4 regions of the Streptomyces broussonetiae genome follow, and region 1 is predicted to be linked to each of the others. Evidence: riboswitches for the same ligand, from Rfam matches in the RefSeq annotation. Region 1 holds a riboswitch; each other region holds the start of a gene.
The links. Region 1 has a riboswitch for cobalamin ahead of nicT (Nickel transporter NicT). Riboswitches for the same ligand answer to the same signal wherever they lie in the genome.
Positions count from the first base shown of each region.

Region 2: linked by a shared signal. The riboswitch ahead of GQF42_RS14650 (prenyltransferase/squalene oxidase repeat-containing protein) and the one ahead of nicT (Nickel transporter NicT) in region 1 are both predicted to bind cobalamin.
Region 3: linked by a shared signal. The riboswitch ahead of GQF42_RS28720 (ribonucleoside-diphosphate reductase subunit alpha) and the one ahead of nicT (Nickel transporter NicT) in region 1 are both predicted to bind cobalamin.
Region 4: linked by a shared signal. The riboswitch ahead of GQF42_RS12065 (cobalamin biosynthesis protein) and the one ahead of nicT (Nickel transporter NicT) in region 1 are both predicted to bind cobalamin.

Region 1 covers NZ_CP047020.1:1,401,638-1,405,800, reverse strand. Annotated here, with positions in the region: gene GQF42_RS06735 (allantoin permease) at 1-693, opposite strand, end outside; partial or broken gene GQF42_RS45690 (hypothetical protein) at 959-1,173, opposite strand; gene nicT (Nickel transporter NicT) at 1,317-2,426, opposite strand; cobalamin riboswitch at 2,454-2,642, opposite strand; gene GQF42_RS06720 (ArsR/SmtB family transcription factor) at 2,722-3,159, shown strand; partial or broken gene GQF42_RS45685 (alpha/beta fold hydrolase) at 3,374-3,661, opposite strand; gene GQF42_RS06710 (CGNR zinc finger domain-containing protein) at 3,739-4,163, shown strand, end outside.
Region 2 covers NZ_CP047020.1:3,165,107-3,169,269, reverse strand. Annotated here, with positions in the region: gene GQF42_RS14660 (energy-coupling factor transporter transmembrane protein EcfT) at 1-762, opposite strand, end outside; gene GQF42_RS14655 (SCO2322 family protein) at 755-1,426, opposite strand; gene GQF42_RS14650 (prenyltransferase/squalene oxidase repeat-containing protein) at 1,423-2,634, opposite strand; adenosylcobalamin-variant (AdoCbl-variant) riboswitch at 2,759-2,830, opposite strand; gene GQF42_RS14645 (hypothetical protein) at 3,003-3,878, opposite strand; gene GQF42_RS14640 (XRE family transcriptional regulator) at 4,130-4,163, shown strand, end outside.
Region 3 covers NZ_CP047020.1:6,207,440-6,211,602, forward strand. Annotated here, with positions in the region: gene GQF42_RS28720 (ribonucleoside-diphosphate reductase subunit alpha) at 1-2,345, opposite strand, end outside; cobalamin riboswitch at 2,472-2,642, opposite strand; gene mctP (monocarboxylate uptake permease MctP) at 2,761-4,163, opposite strand, start outside.
Region 4 covers NZ_CP047020.1:2,607,151-2,611,313, reverse strand. Annotated here, with positions in the region: gene cobN (cobaltochelatase subunit CobN) at 1-82, opposite strand, end outside; gene GQF42_RS12070 (cobyric acid synthase) at 79-1,587, opposite strand; gene GQF42_RS12065 (cobalamin biosynthesis protein) at 1,584-2,564, opposite strand; cobalamin riboswitch at 2,665-2,805, opposite strand; gene GQF42_RS12060 (hypothetical protein) at 2,936-3,163, opposite strand; gene GQF42_RS12055 (inorganic phosphate transporter) at 3,198-4,163, opposite strand, start outside.

The DNA of each region.
Region 1 (4,163 bases):
GCATACGCCTGCGCCGAGGAGGACCGGCGCGGCGTGGATACCGCCGTCGCCGTCGGTGCCGGCGTAGGAGAGGAAGCGGTCGACCGTGCCGGGGTCGGTGGCGACCAGGTAGACCAGCGGGCCGATCATCAGCAGCAGCCAGATCGGCGTCGTCCACACCTGGAGCTTGCTGAGTGCCTTCATGCCGTAGATCACCAGGGGGATGACCATGAGGGTGGAGACCAAGTAGCCCAGCCACAGCGGCAGTCCGAGGCCGAGCCTGAGGCCCTGGGCCATGATCGAGCCTTCGAGGGCGAAGAAGATGAAGGTGAAGCTGGCGAAGATGACGCTGGTCAGCACGGAGCCGTAGTAGCCGAAGCCGGAGCCGCGCGTGATCAGGTCGAGGTCGATGTTGTAGCGGGCGCCGTAGTATGCCAGCGGAAAGCCGGTGACGAAAATGACGACGGCGGCCACCGCGATCGCCACGAGCGCGTTGCCGGTGCCGTGTGCCAGGCCGATGCCGGCGCCGATGGAGAAGTCGGCCATGTAGGCGATGCCGCCGAGCGCGGTCGTCGCCACGACCATGGGGGTCCAGCGACGGTAACTGCGGGGAGCGAAACGGAGGGTGTAGTCCTCCAGCGTCTCCCTGACCGCCTGGTCCCCGGCGGCCTTCGTCGTGCCTGCCGCCTGGGGTCGTGACTCGGTGGTACTCATGCCGCGCCTCCCGATGACGCTGGTGCGGATGCCTCGGTGAAGGGAAGAACCCCGCTTGGCGTCGTCGGCAGGACGGGGGAGCCGACGGCCCGTCATACGCCGCGAACAGCCGTCCGTACGGTTCATCCCATGGCCGGTCACGCTAGGAAGCGGTTGTTACCGTCGGTTCCCGCCGTCGTGAACGCGAAGTTGCCGAGAACTCACCTGCCTTCTCGCGGACGTTGTTCGGGGGCCGGTGGGCGGACGCCGCCCGAACGAGCCGGGCCGGGCCGTGTTCGAGTGTGTCGGCGGCGACGTGGCCGGCGACGTGGTGGACGCCGTGGAGCGGGACGTGCAGCGCGCAGGCGCCCCCTTCGCCGCGGCAAGTCCGATCTGGAGCGGGCCGGACAGGCCCGCACCGTTGGTCACCGCCACCGCCACCGCCACCGCCACCGCCACCGCCGCCGCCACCACGCCGATGCCGGGCGGCCGGAGCCCCGCGTCCGCCCGGGTCGGCAGGGGCGCGACTCATCCTTCCCGGGCAGGTGGTACGAGGGAAGGCTCCCGCGAGGAAGGTGCTCGGGGGAGCCTTGCGGCTGTCGGGCCGCTCCGGGACGCCGGCTGCGGCGCCGGTCGCCGTGCTGTCAGCCGGCGTCCAGGGTGCGGGCGCGCCAGCGCTCCTCGACCTTGGCCAGGCGCCAGTAGCCGATGGCCACGGCCCAGACGACCACGAACAGTCCGACGATGACATAGCCGACGTTGTCCAGGTTCAGGCCGGCGATCCAGCTGGTGACGTCGTCGTTCAGGCCGAGCTTGTCGTGCAGGACGCCGACCAGTTCGATGGTGCCGACGAAGAAGGCGACGGCGATGGACAGGCCGGTGATGGTGAGGTTGTAGAAGACCTTGCGGACGGGGTTCGAGAACGCCCACTGGTAGGCGAAGTTCATGAACGTGCCGTCCAGGGTGTCGAACAGACTCATGCCCGCCGCGAAAAGCAGAGGCAGGCACAGGACCGCGTACCAGGGCAGGCCGGCGGCGGCGCCGTTGCCGGCCAGGGCGAGGAGCAGGACCTCGGTCGAGGTGTCGAAGCCGATACCGAAGAGGAAGCCGAGGGGGAACATCTGGCCGGGGCGGCGGATGGACTTGGTGAACCGGCCCAGGATGCGGTTCATGAAGCCGCGCGAGTCGAGGTGGGCCTCCAGCTCCGTCTCGTCGTAGCGTCCGGCGCGCATGGCCTTGAAGACGCGCATGATGCCGAACAGCGCGACGAGGTTGAGGGCGGCGATGAGGTACAGGAAGCTGCCGGAGACCGTGGTGCCCACGGTGCCGAGAACCTGGTGGGTCCGGGAGCCGTCGTTCATCAGCGTGCCGGCGAGTTTGGCGCCGCCGGCCACCAGCGCGGCCATGACGACCACCACACTGGAGTGCCCGAGCGCGAACCAGAAGCCCACCGACACCGGCCGCTTGCCGTCGGCCATCAGCTTGCGGGTGGTGTTGTCGATCGCGGCGATGTGGTCGGCGTCGAAGGCGTGCCGCATGCCGAGGGTGTAGGCCGTGATGCCCAGACCGATGCCGAACGCCTTGGTACCCACCTCGTAGTGACGCGGGACCACGAGCAGGAACAGGATCCCGAACGCCAGCACGTGCAGTGCGACGATCACGGCCAGCAGGCCGGCGGTTCGTACGGTGTCCTCGCGACGCCAGTGGAAGGACGGGGCGGCGTCGGTTTCGGGCACGCCTGGGGACACGGTCATACAGTCACGCTCCAGCACCTCGTGGATCAGCTTCGTGATGCCGTGGCCGGTCTCCTGGCTGACGGGTCGACGCGCCCACCCCTGCCTTCCCGGCCGTGAGGCCAGTGGCAACGCATGAGGTGGGAACTCCCCGATCACAGTGGCGAGGGCCGCTCCGGACTGAGCCCCTGAGGGCTGTCACCGGTCTTCCCGAACACCACGGCCTGCCCACCCTAAGAGGCCGTGGCGTATGGCTGCAAGGCTGCACAACTGCTCAGGTATGGAGCGGATCGAGGGCGGCTGCGATGATGAGCCCATGCATCTCGTCCCCGCGGAACGCGCCGGGCAGCGGACCATCGACGGTCACCGGGTCTGCGACGCCATCGCCGCCGTCGGCGAGCCCGAGCGCGTACGCGCCTGGGCCGAGCGCTTCTCCCTGCTCTCCGACCCCGGACGTCTGTCCTTGCTGCTCGCCCTGCAGGAAGCCGGCCCCATCGCGGTCTCCGACCTCGCCCTGGCGACCGGCATGAGGGACACCGCCGTCTCCCAGGCTCTCCGTCTCCTGCGGACCGCCGGCATCGTCGAGGGCGAGAAGGACGGCCGGATCGTGCGCTACCGGCTGGTCGACGGCCCGATTTCCGCGCTGCTGAAACACTGCACGTCCCAAGGCGCGGACACTGACGGCTCCTTGACTCCTGAGACCGCAGGGCCGTCGTGGGCGGCAGCGCCGCCTTCGCCGGATGCCGGCCCCTGACGAGGAGTTCTTCGCGCTGTTGGACCTGCATGCGCAGCAAGTGAGCGCTGTCGACGAAGCCGAGCACCGCTGGTACCTGCCGTCCACCCGGTTCACCCGGTGCGCGATCCACCCATGGTGGGTTCCTTCCGGTGCGGGGTACGCGGGTCGCCGTACCCCGGATGGGTTTCTGGCGGACGAGACGGACCACGCAACCGCCCCGCTGCCCTGTGCGTCAGGCGAGGACGCGGGCGAGGAAGGCGCGGATGTGCTCGGTGACGGTCTGCAGATGGCTCTCCAGGGCGAAGTGCCCGGAGTCCAGCAGGTGGATCTCGGCCTCGGGCAGGTCCTGGCGGAACGCCTCGGCGCCCTCGGGACCGAAGATCTCGTCGTTCGCTCCCCAGACCGCCGGCAGGGGGACCTGGGAGTCGCGGAAGAGCCTGAGCTGGATCTCGTTGTTTCCGGGGCGGTCCAGCAGCGCTTGGTCGTGGACCCAGTTGTCGGGGCTGGACCAGGCTCGATCTAACCTGTCAACGATATTTCATAGGTTATATTGGGGGTGGCGTGTCAAGCGCCCCGGATCGGTGAGGGGGTGCGAGGGTGACCGACCGAGAACAGCAGGACGTGCTGCTGGGGCTGCTCAACAGCACGCCAGTGGTCAACGGCGCCGTCCAGGCCCGGCTGGCGGATCCGGAAGCGGCCGGATTCTGGCAGTGGGTCCACAGCGGCAGTGGCACCGCGGACGAGCGCCGCAGCCTCGTGCAGGCGCGCGACGCCCACCAGGGCGTGGTGCGCGGCAGGCGCCCCGCCGCGTCGCCGGCTCCGCTCCTGGAAGACGTCACCTCCCGCCCGTATCTCTCGCCCGCGGGGGTGTCCTGGCAGGTGGACGCCCCCGCGGAGCGCCGGATGGCGGTGGAAGCCGTGCTGGCGTGGAGCGTGCTCCAGCAGGCGACCCCCGGCCGGCTCCGGCCGTGCGCCAACCCGGAGTGCCGACGGTTCCTCATCGACCGCAGCAAGACCGACAA
Region 2 (4,163 bases), 1.8 Mb from region 1:
CGCGGCCGTCGTACGGCGGACCCGGGCGGGGACCTCGGCGCTGCGGCCGTAGCCGCGGGCCTCCATCGAGGCGGCGAGCGCGACCGAGCGCTCCAACGCGCCCTCCAGGACCGGCAGTCCGACCTGGAGCAGCCCGCGCAGGCCCCGGTCCGGGCGGCCGCGCAGCCGGCGGGCGGCGCGCAGCCGCTGGACGTCGGCGACGAGATGGGGCGCGAAGGTGAGGGCGACGACCACGGCGACGCCGGTCTCGTACAGAGCGCCCGGGAGGGACTTGAGCAGGCGGCCCGGGCTCGCGAGGGCGTTCGCCGCGCCGACGCAGATCAGGAGGGTGGCCAGCTTCAGGCCGTCGTAGGCCGCGAAGACCAGGGCCTCGGCCGTGACCCTGCCGCCCAGGCGGATGCCCTGCGCCCAGTGGGGGAGCGGGACCTCGGGGAGGGTGAGGAGGGTGTGGGTGCCGGGGATGGGGGAGCCGAGTGCCACCGCGAAGAAGAGGCGGATGAGGAGGACGGCGAGAGCGAGCTTGGCGAAGGCGGTGTAGGAGCGGGCGGCGGGGGTGGCAGTGCGGTGCGTCGCGACGACGTAGGCGGACGCGGAGACGAGGAGGGCGAGCAGGAGCGGGTTGGCGGTGCGGGTGGCGGCGCTGCCGAGGCCCAGTGCCCAGAGCCACCAGGCGCCGGGGTGCACGGCGGCCCGGTGCCCGGTGCGGCTGCCGGGCCCTGTCGTCGAACTCCCGCCTGCCCCGCGACGACCGGACCTAGGCATTGCGTCGCCGCCGTGCCTGCCACACCGCCGCGCCCGCCAGCAGGGCCACCACCCCCGCACCGATCGGCAACCCCAGCGAGGGCCCGCCGTCGGAGCCGCTGCTCCTCTGCGTGGACTGCCTGGACTGCGTGGACTGCGCGGGCGTCGCGGTCTTCCTGCCGTCCGTCGACACCTGCTCCCCGCACCCGCTGCGCGGATAGCCCGCGATGGCGCACAGCAGGGCGTTGGTGTCGTAGCGCAGGGGCCTCGCGACGGCGGCCAGAGCCTCGGCCGTCGTCGCGTCGTCGGACACGCGCGCGCAGGCCGTACGGCCCGCCGGCGGCGTCTCGCCGGACGGCGCGTCCGCCGGGATGCCGAAGTCGAGGACCAGCGCCACCCGCTTCATCCCCGACCTGGCCGGTGTGGTCGAGCAGATGGCCCCGAAGTCCGCCGTGCCGCGCGGCCGGCTCGCGTCGGCCGAGTCCGCGCTGACCGCGAAGCGGAAGCCCTCCACCGCGCCGTCGTCGGGACGGGCGGTCGAGGGCCCCTGCGTCGCGTACGTCCAACGGCCGTCCGTCCGCTCCCAGAAGGACCAGTAGCGGTAGCCGGTGGCGTGCGCCTGGGTCGCGGCGGCCGTCAGCAGGACGAGCGCGGCCAGCGCCAGGCTCGCCGCACGACGGATCACGGCTGCTGCTTCTTCCGGCCGCTCAGCAGGAAGCCGATGCCGATGCCCGCGACTAGGCAGACGCCGACGAACCACCAGAGGCCGAACGACGAGTTGCCGTCCGACTTCTTCTTCGTCTCGTGCCCGGTGGAGGGCATGCTCGGGGCCGGGCCCTGCGCGTTGAGGGACCGGACGAGGCTGGTGCCGCCGAAGTCACCGGGCTGCGCGCCCACCGCGTGCGCGGCGAGGATCAGCTGGGCGTAGGCCGCCGGGCCGCTCTGCTCGGCCCACTTGAGGGCGTTGTTCTCCAGCCAGGTGTACGACTGCAGCGCCTGCGTGACGCGTCCGTCGGCGGCGAGCGCGACGACCGTGTCCGCCGTGTTGCCGTAGTCCGGCTGGTCCATGGCGCCGGGCAGAGTCGACGTCAGGTGGCCGGTCTTCGCGACGACCGAGGCCAGGTTCGCGCCCGCGTTGTCCGCGATCTGCGCCGGGGTGAGGTGCTTGCCCAAGACGCACGTGGTGCTGCCGGGTGCCTTGCCGGCCGTTGTGACGAACCCCTTGCCGAGCGCGCCGAGCACGCCCGCCGCCGACGCGTCGGCGTTGGCCAGCAGTTCGCCCTTCTTGTCCGGCTGGAAGGCGAGGGCGCCACCGCCGGTCCTGTCGCAGGGGACGGCCATGGCGGCAAGCAGGTCGTAGGGGGACTTGCCCGCCTTGGCGACCTTCGCCGGGTCCGTGCCGGTCGCGGTCAGCGCGCCGATGACGACGGAGGTGGAGTTGGTGTCGCTGGCTCCGCCCGGGGCGTAGCCCCAGCCGCCGTCCTTGTTCTGCACGGACTTCAGCCAGGTCATGGCCTTGCCGACGGCGTCGTCGTGCCCGCCGGCGGCCTTCAGGGCCTGGACGGCGGCGGCCGTGCTGTTGGTGTCCACCATGACCTTGCTGTCGCAGGCCTTGGCCGGGTCGGCGCGGAACGCGGCGAAGGAGCCGTTCGCGCACTGCTGGCCGGCGAGCCAGTCCACGGCCTTCGCGGCCGGTTCGTAGCCGAGCGTGCGCTGGGCGATCAGCGTCAGCGACTGGCGCCACACACCGTCGTACGTCGGATCGGAGGTGCCGTACAGCCCGGACGGGATCGCGCCCTTCGGGGACGGGGACGGCCCGGCGGCCGTGGCGGGCGCGGCGGCGGCCAGCACGCCTACGACGGCGAGAGCCGCTGCGCTGCGGCGGACGTTCATGGTCGGCGACTGCCTCTCCTGCGGGGAGCCGGGCAGCGCACGGGACACCCCGGGCGGCTCGGCTCCGTAGACCTCGACGGTGCCGTGCGCGGCGGGCCGCCGACGCACGTGAGCCGGTCAACGTCCCGTCCGGGGCAGTCCGGCTCTTACGGTTGCGGGTCAGCGCCGGAATTGCACCGGCTTTCCCCTGTACGGGTGTGATGACGACCCCGCCACCTTACCGGCAGCCCCGCGCGGCCCGAGGAGTGGCTGTGCGCACAGGACGGTCGTGACCGGGGTCACGCGGTGGACGGCCGCCGTGACCGCCCCGCACGCCCCCGAACGCACCCCCCACCGTGCGCCGGACGGCCCCCCCCGCGGCGAGAGCGTCATGCGGCGTCCAGCGCCCGATCGCACTCCGCCACGTCCTCCCCCTCCACCACCCAGTACATCCGCCGCCGGCGCTGCCGGGAATCCGTCGACTCCGCGAAGCGGACCGCCGCGGCCCGCTGCCGGCTGGGCGAGAGGTCCACGCCCGTCCCGCACGCCAGTGCCACCGCCACCTCCGCCAGATCGACCCCGGTCGCCCGCTCCACCAGCGAAGGGATCAGATCGCCCGGCAGGTACGGCGCGACCCCGGTCACCCGGGGCCCGCGTCCGGTCACCCGGAGCCCCACATGGGCGACGGTGTGGTTGAGCCCCAGGGCCCGTACCGCCCGCTCGACGGTCTGCCGCAGGAAGCGGTTGTGCAGCAGTCCGTCGTGTGCGTGGACGCAGTGCCGCAGCGGCAGGCGCCCCGGCGGACCCGGCGTCGTACGGGTGAGCGCGGCGATGCGGACCTCGTCGTCCAGGACGACGGTCTCGGCGGACACCAGCGGACCGTCGGCGTCCCCGGGCTCGTCGGGCAGCACCTGGTGCAGGGCGAGCCGGGCCCGTACCGCCGCCGGGTCGGCGCAGGCCGCCGCCGCCTCGTACGACGGTCCGGGCAGGCCCAGTTGTCCGGTGACCCGTGCGGTGGTGACCAGGTGCCCCCTGGTCCAGGTGAGCACGCCGGCGATCCGTTGTCCGTCCGCGTACCGCGCGATCGTCCCGGCCGTCTCCGCCTCCCGCTCGGGGTCGGTGGCGAGATGGCCGGACAGGAAGGGCTGCGCCCAGCCGGGCACGGTGGTGTCGACCAGGATCACCGGGTGGATCCCGGCGATCCGCGCCAGCGGGAACCCGTACGCGGCCGGGCCGGCCCCGAGCAGAAGGACGGGCTGCGGCATCGGCGCATCACCTTCGCGGGGGGCGGGGCAGAGAAACACCCCGGATGCCGCTCCCCCATAGGCGGCACCCGGGGCGGGTCGAAAGCTTGCTCTCTGTGCCGTGATCCTCACCCGCCGCGCCCTCAACTGTCAACTATTACTGCCGCATTGGGCAGGGAGCGTTGTCACGTCTGGTCGGCGACCGGGCGACCGGGTAGCCTCGCGTTCCGTCCGGTCATCACACGGACGACACACACTCAGGGGGGACCTCGGTGAGTGATGCCTACATCTCGCTGGCCGAAGTCC
Region 3 (4,163 bases), 4.8 Mb from region 1:
GGGTTTTCCAGGGAGCAGGCGACGGCGTCGGGGTCGGCGGCCTGCTGGACGGGGATGCCGGCGGTGCTCTGCGCCTGGGCCGCGCGGGCGATCCGCGTCGCCGGGCGGGAGCGCAGGTAGTACGTCGTCTTCAGGCCCGACTTCCAGGCGTACGCGTACATCGAGGAGAGCTTGCCGATGGTCGGCGTCTCCAGGAACAGGTTCAGGGACTGCGCCTGGTCCAGGAACGGGGTGCGGGCCGCGGCCATGTCGATCAGGCCGCGCTGCGGGATCTCCCACGCCGTGCGGTACAGCGCCCGCACCTCCTCGGGGATCCACACGAAACCCTGCACCGAGCCGTTGGAGTCGCGCAGCGCCTCACGGGTGCGCGCGTCCCACACGCCGAGGTTCTTCAGGTCCTGCACCAGGTACGAGTTGACCTGCAGGAACTCACCGGACAGCGTCTCGCGCTTGAACAGGTTCGACACCTGCGGCTCGATGCACTCGTACACGCCCGCGATGGAGGCGATGGTCGCCGTCGGGGCGATGGCGAGCAGCAGCGAGTTGCGCATGCCGACGGACGCGACGCGCCTGCGGAGCGCGTCCCAGCGCTCGGGCCAGGTCAGCTCGGTGTCGTAGTGGTCCGGGTGCAGCACGCCCTGGGCCGTACGGGTCTTCTCCCAGGCCGGCAGCGGGCCGCTGCGCTCGGCGAGGTCGGTGGAGGCCTCGTACGCGGCAAGCATGATCCGCTCGGCGATCCGCGTCGACAGGGCCCTGGCCTCGGCGGAGTCGAAGGGCAGACGCAGCTTGAAGAAGACGTCCTGCAGACCCATCGCCCCGAGGCCGACCGGACGCCACCTGGCATTGGAGCGGCCCGCCTGCTCGGTCGGGTAGAAGTTGATGTCCACGACCCGGTCGAGGAAGGTCACGGCCGTGCGGACGGTCTCGTCCAGCCGCTCCCAGTCGATGTCGCCGCGCGCCGCGTCGACGAAGGCACCCAGGTTCACGGATCCCAGGTTGCAGACCGCCGTCTCGCCGTCGTCCGTGACCTCCAGGATCTCCGTGCAGAGGTTGGAGGAGTGGACCACGTGACCGGGCAGGGCCGTCTGGTTGGCGGTGCGGTTGGCCGCGTCCTTGAAGGTCATCCAGCCGTTGCCGGTCTGCGCGAGGGTGCGCATCATGCGGCCGTACAGCTCGCGGGCCGGGATGGTCTTCTTCGCCAGGCCCGCCTGCTCGGCCTTGCGGTAGGCGGCGTCGAACTCCTCGCCCCACAGGTCCACCAGCTCCGGCACGTCGGCCGGGGAGAACAGCGACCACTCGGCGTCCGCGTTCACCCGGCGCATGAACTCGTCCGGGATCCAGTGCGCGAGGTTCAGGTTGTGCGTACGGCGGGCGTCCTCACCGGTGTTGTCCCGCAGCTCCAGGAACTCCTCGATGTCGGAGTGCCAGGTCTCCAGGTAGACGGCCGCGGCACCCTTGCGCCGGCCGCCCTGGTTCACGGCGGCCACCGAGGCGTCCAGCGTCTTGAGGAACGGGACGATGCCGTTGGAGTGCCCGTTGGTGCCCCGGATCAGCGAACCGCGGCTGCGGATACGGGAGTACGACAGCCCGATGCCGCCCGCGTGCTTGGAGAGCCGGGCAACCTGGTGGTAGCGGTCGTAGATGGAGTCCAGCTCGTCCAGCGGGGAGTCGAGCAGGTAGCAGGACGACATCTGCGGGTGCCGCGTACCGGAGTTGAAGAGCGTGGGGGAGGACGGCAGGTAGTCGAGGCGGCTCATGAGCCGGTAGAGCGCGGCGACTTCGTCGACGGAGCGTGCGGTGTCGTCCTCGGCGAGTCCGGCGGCCACCCGGAGCATGAAGTGCTGCGGAGTCTCGATCACCTTGCGGGTGATCGGGTGCCGCAGCAGATAGCGGCTGTGCAGGGTGCGCAGGCCGAAGTAGCCGAAGCGGTCGTCGGCGCCGGTGTCGATCAGGGCGTCGAGGCGGGCCGCGTGCAGCCGCGCGAACTCCGCGGTGCGGTCGGCGATCAGGCCCTCGCGGTGACCGACGGCCACGGACTCGGTGAAGGACGTCACGCCCTGCGAGCCGGCCTCGGCGCGGATGGAGAGGGTCAGTAGCCGGGCGGCCAGCCGCGAGTAGGCGGGGTCCTCGGAGATGAGCCCGGCGGCGGCCTCGGTGGCCAGTTCGCGCAACTCCGCCTCGTCGGCCCGGGCGGACCGGCCGCGCAGCGCGGCGGCGGCGACCCGGCCGGGGTCGGCGTCGGGGAGGTCGGCGGTCAGCTCGGTCAGGGTCCGCAGCAACGCGGTACCGGGACCGTCGGTGTCCAGGCCGCTGGCTGAAGCCGGATCTGCTGGCGCGATGGTCACGTGGGGCTCTCCCTCGCTCGGCACGGGGGCCTTGCGGAGGGCAGGGGGCAGCCACGAGCGCACACGCGTGGCGTCCACCGGCCCATTCCACGAGGCCCGGACGTCGGAAGGCACCCGGGCCGGACGGCCGGGCGCACGCTGCCGGCAGGTCCTCGGACTGACTCCTGGGCGCATACGCGCACAAGTACACCGTTGCGGGACAGTTCCGGATTCACACCGGATTCCCCTGCGACGACAGCGAGGATGAGCATACATCTAGTGCCGGGCTGTCGTGGCACCACCAGATGTTGTGTCTGTTGTGTGTTGCGCTGGCTTCAGAGCGTCAACTTGTGTATGACGGGAGGTATGCGAAACGGGCCGCCGTGGGTTCGTCCCCCGGCGGCCCGCTGTGGTGGTGTGCCGCGTACGACGTGCGTCAGTGGGCGACGCCCACCAGTTCCGTTTCGACACCCTGGTCGCCCGCGTCCGCCGTGTAGTCCTCCGGCCTGGTCTCGTCGATGCCCTCGGGGGCCTTCACGGCCCGCAGGACGAGCGTGAGGACCACCGTGACCGCCACGTTGAGCACGAACGCCGTGAAGCCGATGTAGCCGATCTCACCGATGCCCGGGATCTCCTTCGACGAGCCTCCGAAGTGCTTCTGGGTCGGGGAGGCGACACCGTACGCGGCGACCGTGCCGTAGATCATGCCGACCGCCCAGCCGGTGAGCAGCGCCCAGCGGTGGAACCAGCGGGTGAACAGGCCGCCGACCAGGGCCGGGAAGGTCTGCAGGATCCAGATGCCGCCCAGCAGCTGGAAGTTGATGGCGACGGTCTTGTCCATGGTCAGGACGAAGAGCAGGGCGCCGAACTTCACCAGCAGCGAGACGATCTTGGAGACCTGGGCCTCCTGCCTCGGCGTGGCGTCCGGCTTGATGAAGTCCTTGTAGATGTTGCGGGTGAAGAGGTTCGCCGCCGCGATCGACATGATCGCCGCCGGCACCAGCGCGCCGATGCCGATCGCCGCGAAGGCCACGCCCGCGAACCAGTCCGGGAACATGTCCTCGAACAGCTGCGGGATCGCCAGCTGGCCGTTGGTGACCTTCACGCCGGCCGCGATCGCCATGAAGCCCAGCAGGGCCAGCAGGCCGAGCATCAGGGAGTACAGCGGCAGGATCGTGGTGTTGCGGCGGATCACCTCACGGCTCTTGGACGACAGGGTCGCGGTGATCGAGTGCGGGTACATGAAGAGGGCCAGGGCCGAGCCGAGGGCCAGGGTGGCGTAGGTCCACTGGCCCGCCTCCGGCGGCGCGAGCGCGCCGCGCGGCTTGCCGGTGGCGGGGCTGACCTGGCTGAACGCGTGGCCCGCCTTGGCGAAGATGTCGTCGAAGCCGCCCAGCTTGATCGGGATGTAGATGATCGCCACCGCGATGACGATGTAGATCAGGGCGTCCTTGACGAACGCGATCAGGGCGGGCGCGCGCAGGCCGGAGGAGTAGGTGTAGGCCGCCAGCACGCCGAAGGCGATCAGCAGGGGCAGGTCCTTCATGAACCAGTTGGTGTTGTCCCCGCCGCCGACCCCCATCACGTCCAGCACGGCCTGGATGCCGACGAGTTGGAGCGCGATGTACGGCATCGTCGCGAGGATTCCGGTCAGCGCCACCGCGAGCGACAGGCCCTTCGAGCCGAACCGGCCCCGGACGAAGTCCGAGGTGGTGACGTACCCGTGGCGGTGCGAGACCGACCACAGGCGCGGCAGGAAGGTGAAGATCAGCGGGTAGACCAGGATCGTGTACGGCACCGCGAAGAAGCCGGACGCGCCCGCCGCGTAGACCGCCGCCG
Region 4 (4,163 bases), 1.2 Mb from region 1:
TGCCGATGCGGTAGTCCGCGCCGGAGGCCCGGGCCGCCAGCAGGTCCGTGTCGGCGGTGGACAACAACAACACTGTGCTCATGCGGGCGCTCCCGGTGGAATGAAAGGCAGTCCTTGCGGCGCGCCCGACTCGATGAGCCGCCAGAGCGCGTCCGTGTCCGCGTGCTGTTCGATCAGGTCGCCGAGCCGGTCGAGCTGCTCCTCGCGCAGCGCGGCGAAGGAGGTGTCCGGCGCGGGCACGAAGCGGCGGCCCGCGGCGGCGGCCACCTCGCGCAGGAAGGCCCGCCGGAAGCCGTCCGACTCCAGTGAGCCGTGCCAGTGGGTGCCCCAGGTCTGCCCGACCCGGCAGCCGTCCAGGAAGGGTTCGCCGCCCAGCACCTGGGCGACACCGTGGTGGATCTCGTACCCCTCGACCCGCTCGCCGAGTGCTGCCCCTTCCGGCCGGGTAAGGGTCTTCTCGGGGGCGAACCGCACCCTTACGGGCAGTACCCCGAGGCCTTCGACCTGCCCCTGCCGGCTCTCGACCTCGTCCTCGATGTGCTCACCGAGGATCTGGAAGCCGCCGCAGATGCCGAGGACGGGCCTGTGTTCGGCGGCCCTGCGCCGCAGCGCGTCCGCGATCCCCCGCTCGTGCAGCCACTCCAGGGCCCGGACCGTCCCCCGTGTGCCGGGGACGACGACGAGGTCGGCGTCCGCCAGCTCCTCCGGCCGGTCCACGAACCGCACCACGACGCCGGGTTCGGCGGCGAGCGCGTCCACGTCCGTGAAGTTGGACATCAGCGGGATCGCGCAGACGGCGACCCGGAGCACGTCCTCGCCGACGGGGGAGGAGACGTGCGACTCCCGCACCGCTCCGCGCAGGGAGACGCGGAGCCCGTCCTCCTCGTCGATGCCGAGGCCGTGCCGGAAGGGGAGGACGCCGTAGGTCTGCCGTCCGGTGAGGCCGTGCAGCATGTCGAGCCCGGGCTCCAGAAGGCTCACGTCCCCCCGGAACTTGTTCACCAGGAACCCGGCGACCAGTTCCTGGTCCTCGGGCGAGAGCAGGGCGAGGGTCCCGAAGAAGGAGGCGAAGACGCCCCCGCGGTCGATGTCGCCGACGACGAGCACGGGCAGTCGCGCGTTCCGCGCGACCCCCATGTTCACGATGTCGGTCCGGCGCAGGTTGATCTCGGCCGGGCTGCCCGCGCCCTCACAGATCACCGCGTCATACGTGCCCCGCAACTCGGCGAGACAGTCCAGCACCGTGCCGAGCAGCTGCTGCTGCCGTCCGCCGTGATAGCCGCGCGCGCTCAGCTCGCCCACCGGCCTGCCCAGCAGCACCACTTGGCTGCTCTGCTCACCGCCCGGCTTGAGCAGCACCGGGTTCATCAGCGCGGTCGGCTCGATCCGGCACGCCTGGGCCTGCATGGCCTGCGCCCGGCCGATCTCCGCGCCCTCGCGGGTCACGAAGGAGTTGAGCGACATGTTCTGCGCCTTGAACGGCGCTGCCTTCACGCCCTGGCGCACCAGCCACCGGCAGATCCCGGCCGTCACGACGCTCTTGCCGGCGTCGGAGGTGGTGCCGGCGACGAGGAGTCCCCCGTTCACTTCCCACGTCCCTTCGGGCTCTTGACACTCCTGGAACTCTTGACGCTCTTGACGAGCAGGCGCGCGGCGACCGTCGTACCGAGCGCGAGCAGGCCGACGCGACGGGAGAGCCGTGCGGCCCGGTCGATGTCGGTGACCCGGACCGTCCGGCCGCTCGCCCCGTTGAGCACGGGCCGGTGCTCGACACGTCCGCCGTAGGAGAGCGTTCCGCCCAGGCGTACGCCGAGCGCGCCCGCGAAGGAGGCCTCCACGGGCCCGGCGTTGGGACTCGGGTGCCGGTGGGCGTCGGCCTGCCAGGCACGCAGGGCACCGCGCGGGTCGGGTCCGGCCACGGCGGCGAGTACGGCGGTCAGCCGCGCCCCCGGCCAGCCGGCCAGGTCGTCGAGCCGGGCGGAGGCCCAGCCGTAGCGGCGGTGGCGCGGGGACCTGTGGCCGACCATCGCGTCCAGGGTGTTGACCGCCCGGAAGCCGAGCAGCCCCGGCACCCCGGCCACGGCGCCCCACACCAGGGCGCCCACGACGGCGTCGGAGGTGTTCTCGGCGACCGACTCGACCACGGCACGGGCGATCCCGTCGGCGTCCAGCGCCTGCGGGTCCCGGCCGCACAGATGCGGCAGCCGCGCCCGCGCCGCCTCGATGTCCCCGGCCTCCAACGCCCGCCCGACGGTGCGGGCTTCACGCGCGAGCGATGTACCGCCGACGACGGCCCAGACGGCCGCGGCGGTCAGCGCTGCGGAGGCGGGGGGGCAGGGGCGTACGGCGCGTGCGGCGACCGTGCCCAGAGCGACGGCGCCGCCCGTGCACACGACGGTGTGCAGGGCGCCCCAGCCGCGGTGGTCGTGCCACAACGCGCCTTCCACGGCTCCTGCCGCACGCCCGAAGACGGCGACCGGGTGCCCGCGGCGCGGATCGCCGAGGAGCAGGTCGCCGAGAAGGCCGGCGGCGGCGCCGTACGCGTAGGAGCGATCGGCACCCATCGGCTCAGCCGGCCGTGGGAACAGGAGCGGGCCTGGTACGGGTCCTTCTGCAGCCGGGCATGGCGATCGATGTCCTCACTCAGGGTGTCCGCGCCCTGGTTCGACGAGATTCGGCGGTGAGAGTTCCTGGCTCCCGGGGGTTCTTCCCCGGTGACAGTGGCGGGACCGCGCCGGATTCACACCGGCTTCCTCTCCTGCCGCCGTAGCTGGCCCGGGCAGTCCACCACGCACCCGGAACGGCCGTCAACTTGCCGTTGACCTGCACAGGGAGAGTGTGCCGATCCCCACACCGCGGGACGCGGCCGGCCGCAGGACATGCCGAAGGCTCCCCTCCGCAGGAACGGGAGGGGAGCCTTCGGCCATGCCGTGTGTCAGGCCTTGACCACGATCAGGTAGATGCCGTACGAGACCGCAGCCGCGCAGGCGGCGAAGCAGACGTAGGCGCCGGTGACGGCAAGCGCGGCGGAGCCGCCCTGCGCGGCGGCCTTCTCGCGCTTGGCCAGGCCGTTGACGCCGAGGGTGAACAGGGCCACCAGGCCCACCGTGAACACGAGGCTGACGCCGAAGACGGAGCCGATGGCCGACCAGTCGATCTTCATGGGGACGCTTCCTTGGTAACCGGGGTGGCCGGGGTCAGACGGTGGCGGCCGGTCCGGCGGCCTGCGGGGTGGGTTCGGCGGCAGGGGCGGGGATCACGGCCGTCAGGTCCTCGCCGATCGCACCCGCCGGAGGCGGGGTCACCGCGGCGATGGCGGTGGTCACCACGCCGGCCGGCTCCTCGGCCCCGGCGACGACGTTGGTGTGGTCGACGACCTCCCGGCGGGAGAGCTTCCAGATCGCGGCGCTCGCGGCGATCAGGAAGACCGCGACCACGGCCGTGCCCCAGTCACCGAGGTCGGTGACGGACTCGGCGCCCGCGCCGACCAGCGCGGCGGCCGGAAGGGTGAGGACCCAGGCGACGGCCATACGGGTCGCGGTGGACCAGCGGACCACGCCGCCCTTGCGGCCGAGGCCCGTGCCCATCACCGCGCCGGAGACGACGTGCGTGGTGGAGAGGGAGAAGCCCAGGTGGGAGGAGGCCAGGATGGCGGTCGCGGCGCTGGTCTGGGCGGCGAAGCCCTGGCGCGGCTCCAGGTCCGTCAGGCCCGTGCCCATGGTGCGGATGATGCGCCAGCCGCCGATGTAGGTGCCGAGCGCGATGGCGAGGCCCGCGGAGAGGATCACCCAGGTGGGAGGGTTCGAGCCGGGGGCGATGGCGCCGCCCGCGATCAGCGCGAGGGTGATGATGCCCATCGTCTTCTGGGCGTCGTTGGTGCCGTGGGCGAGGGAGACCAGACCGGCGGAGGCGATCTGCCCGGCGCGGTAGCCCTTGCGGGAGGCCTCGCCCTCGCTCCTGTTGCCGATGCCGTAGGACAGGCGGGTGGACAGCATGGCCGCGATGCCCGCGACGACCGGTGCGGCGACCGCAGGGAGCAGCACCTTGGTCACCAGTACGTCCCCGTGCACGGCGCCGAAGCCGGCTGAGGCGACCGTGGCGCCGATCAGACCGCCCATCAGGGCGTGCGAGGAGCTGGAGGGGAGGCCCACCAGCCAGGTCAG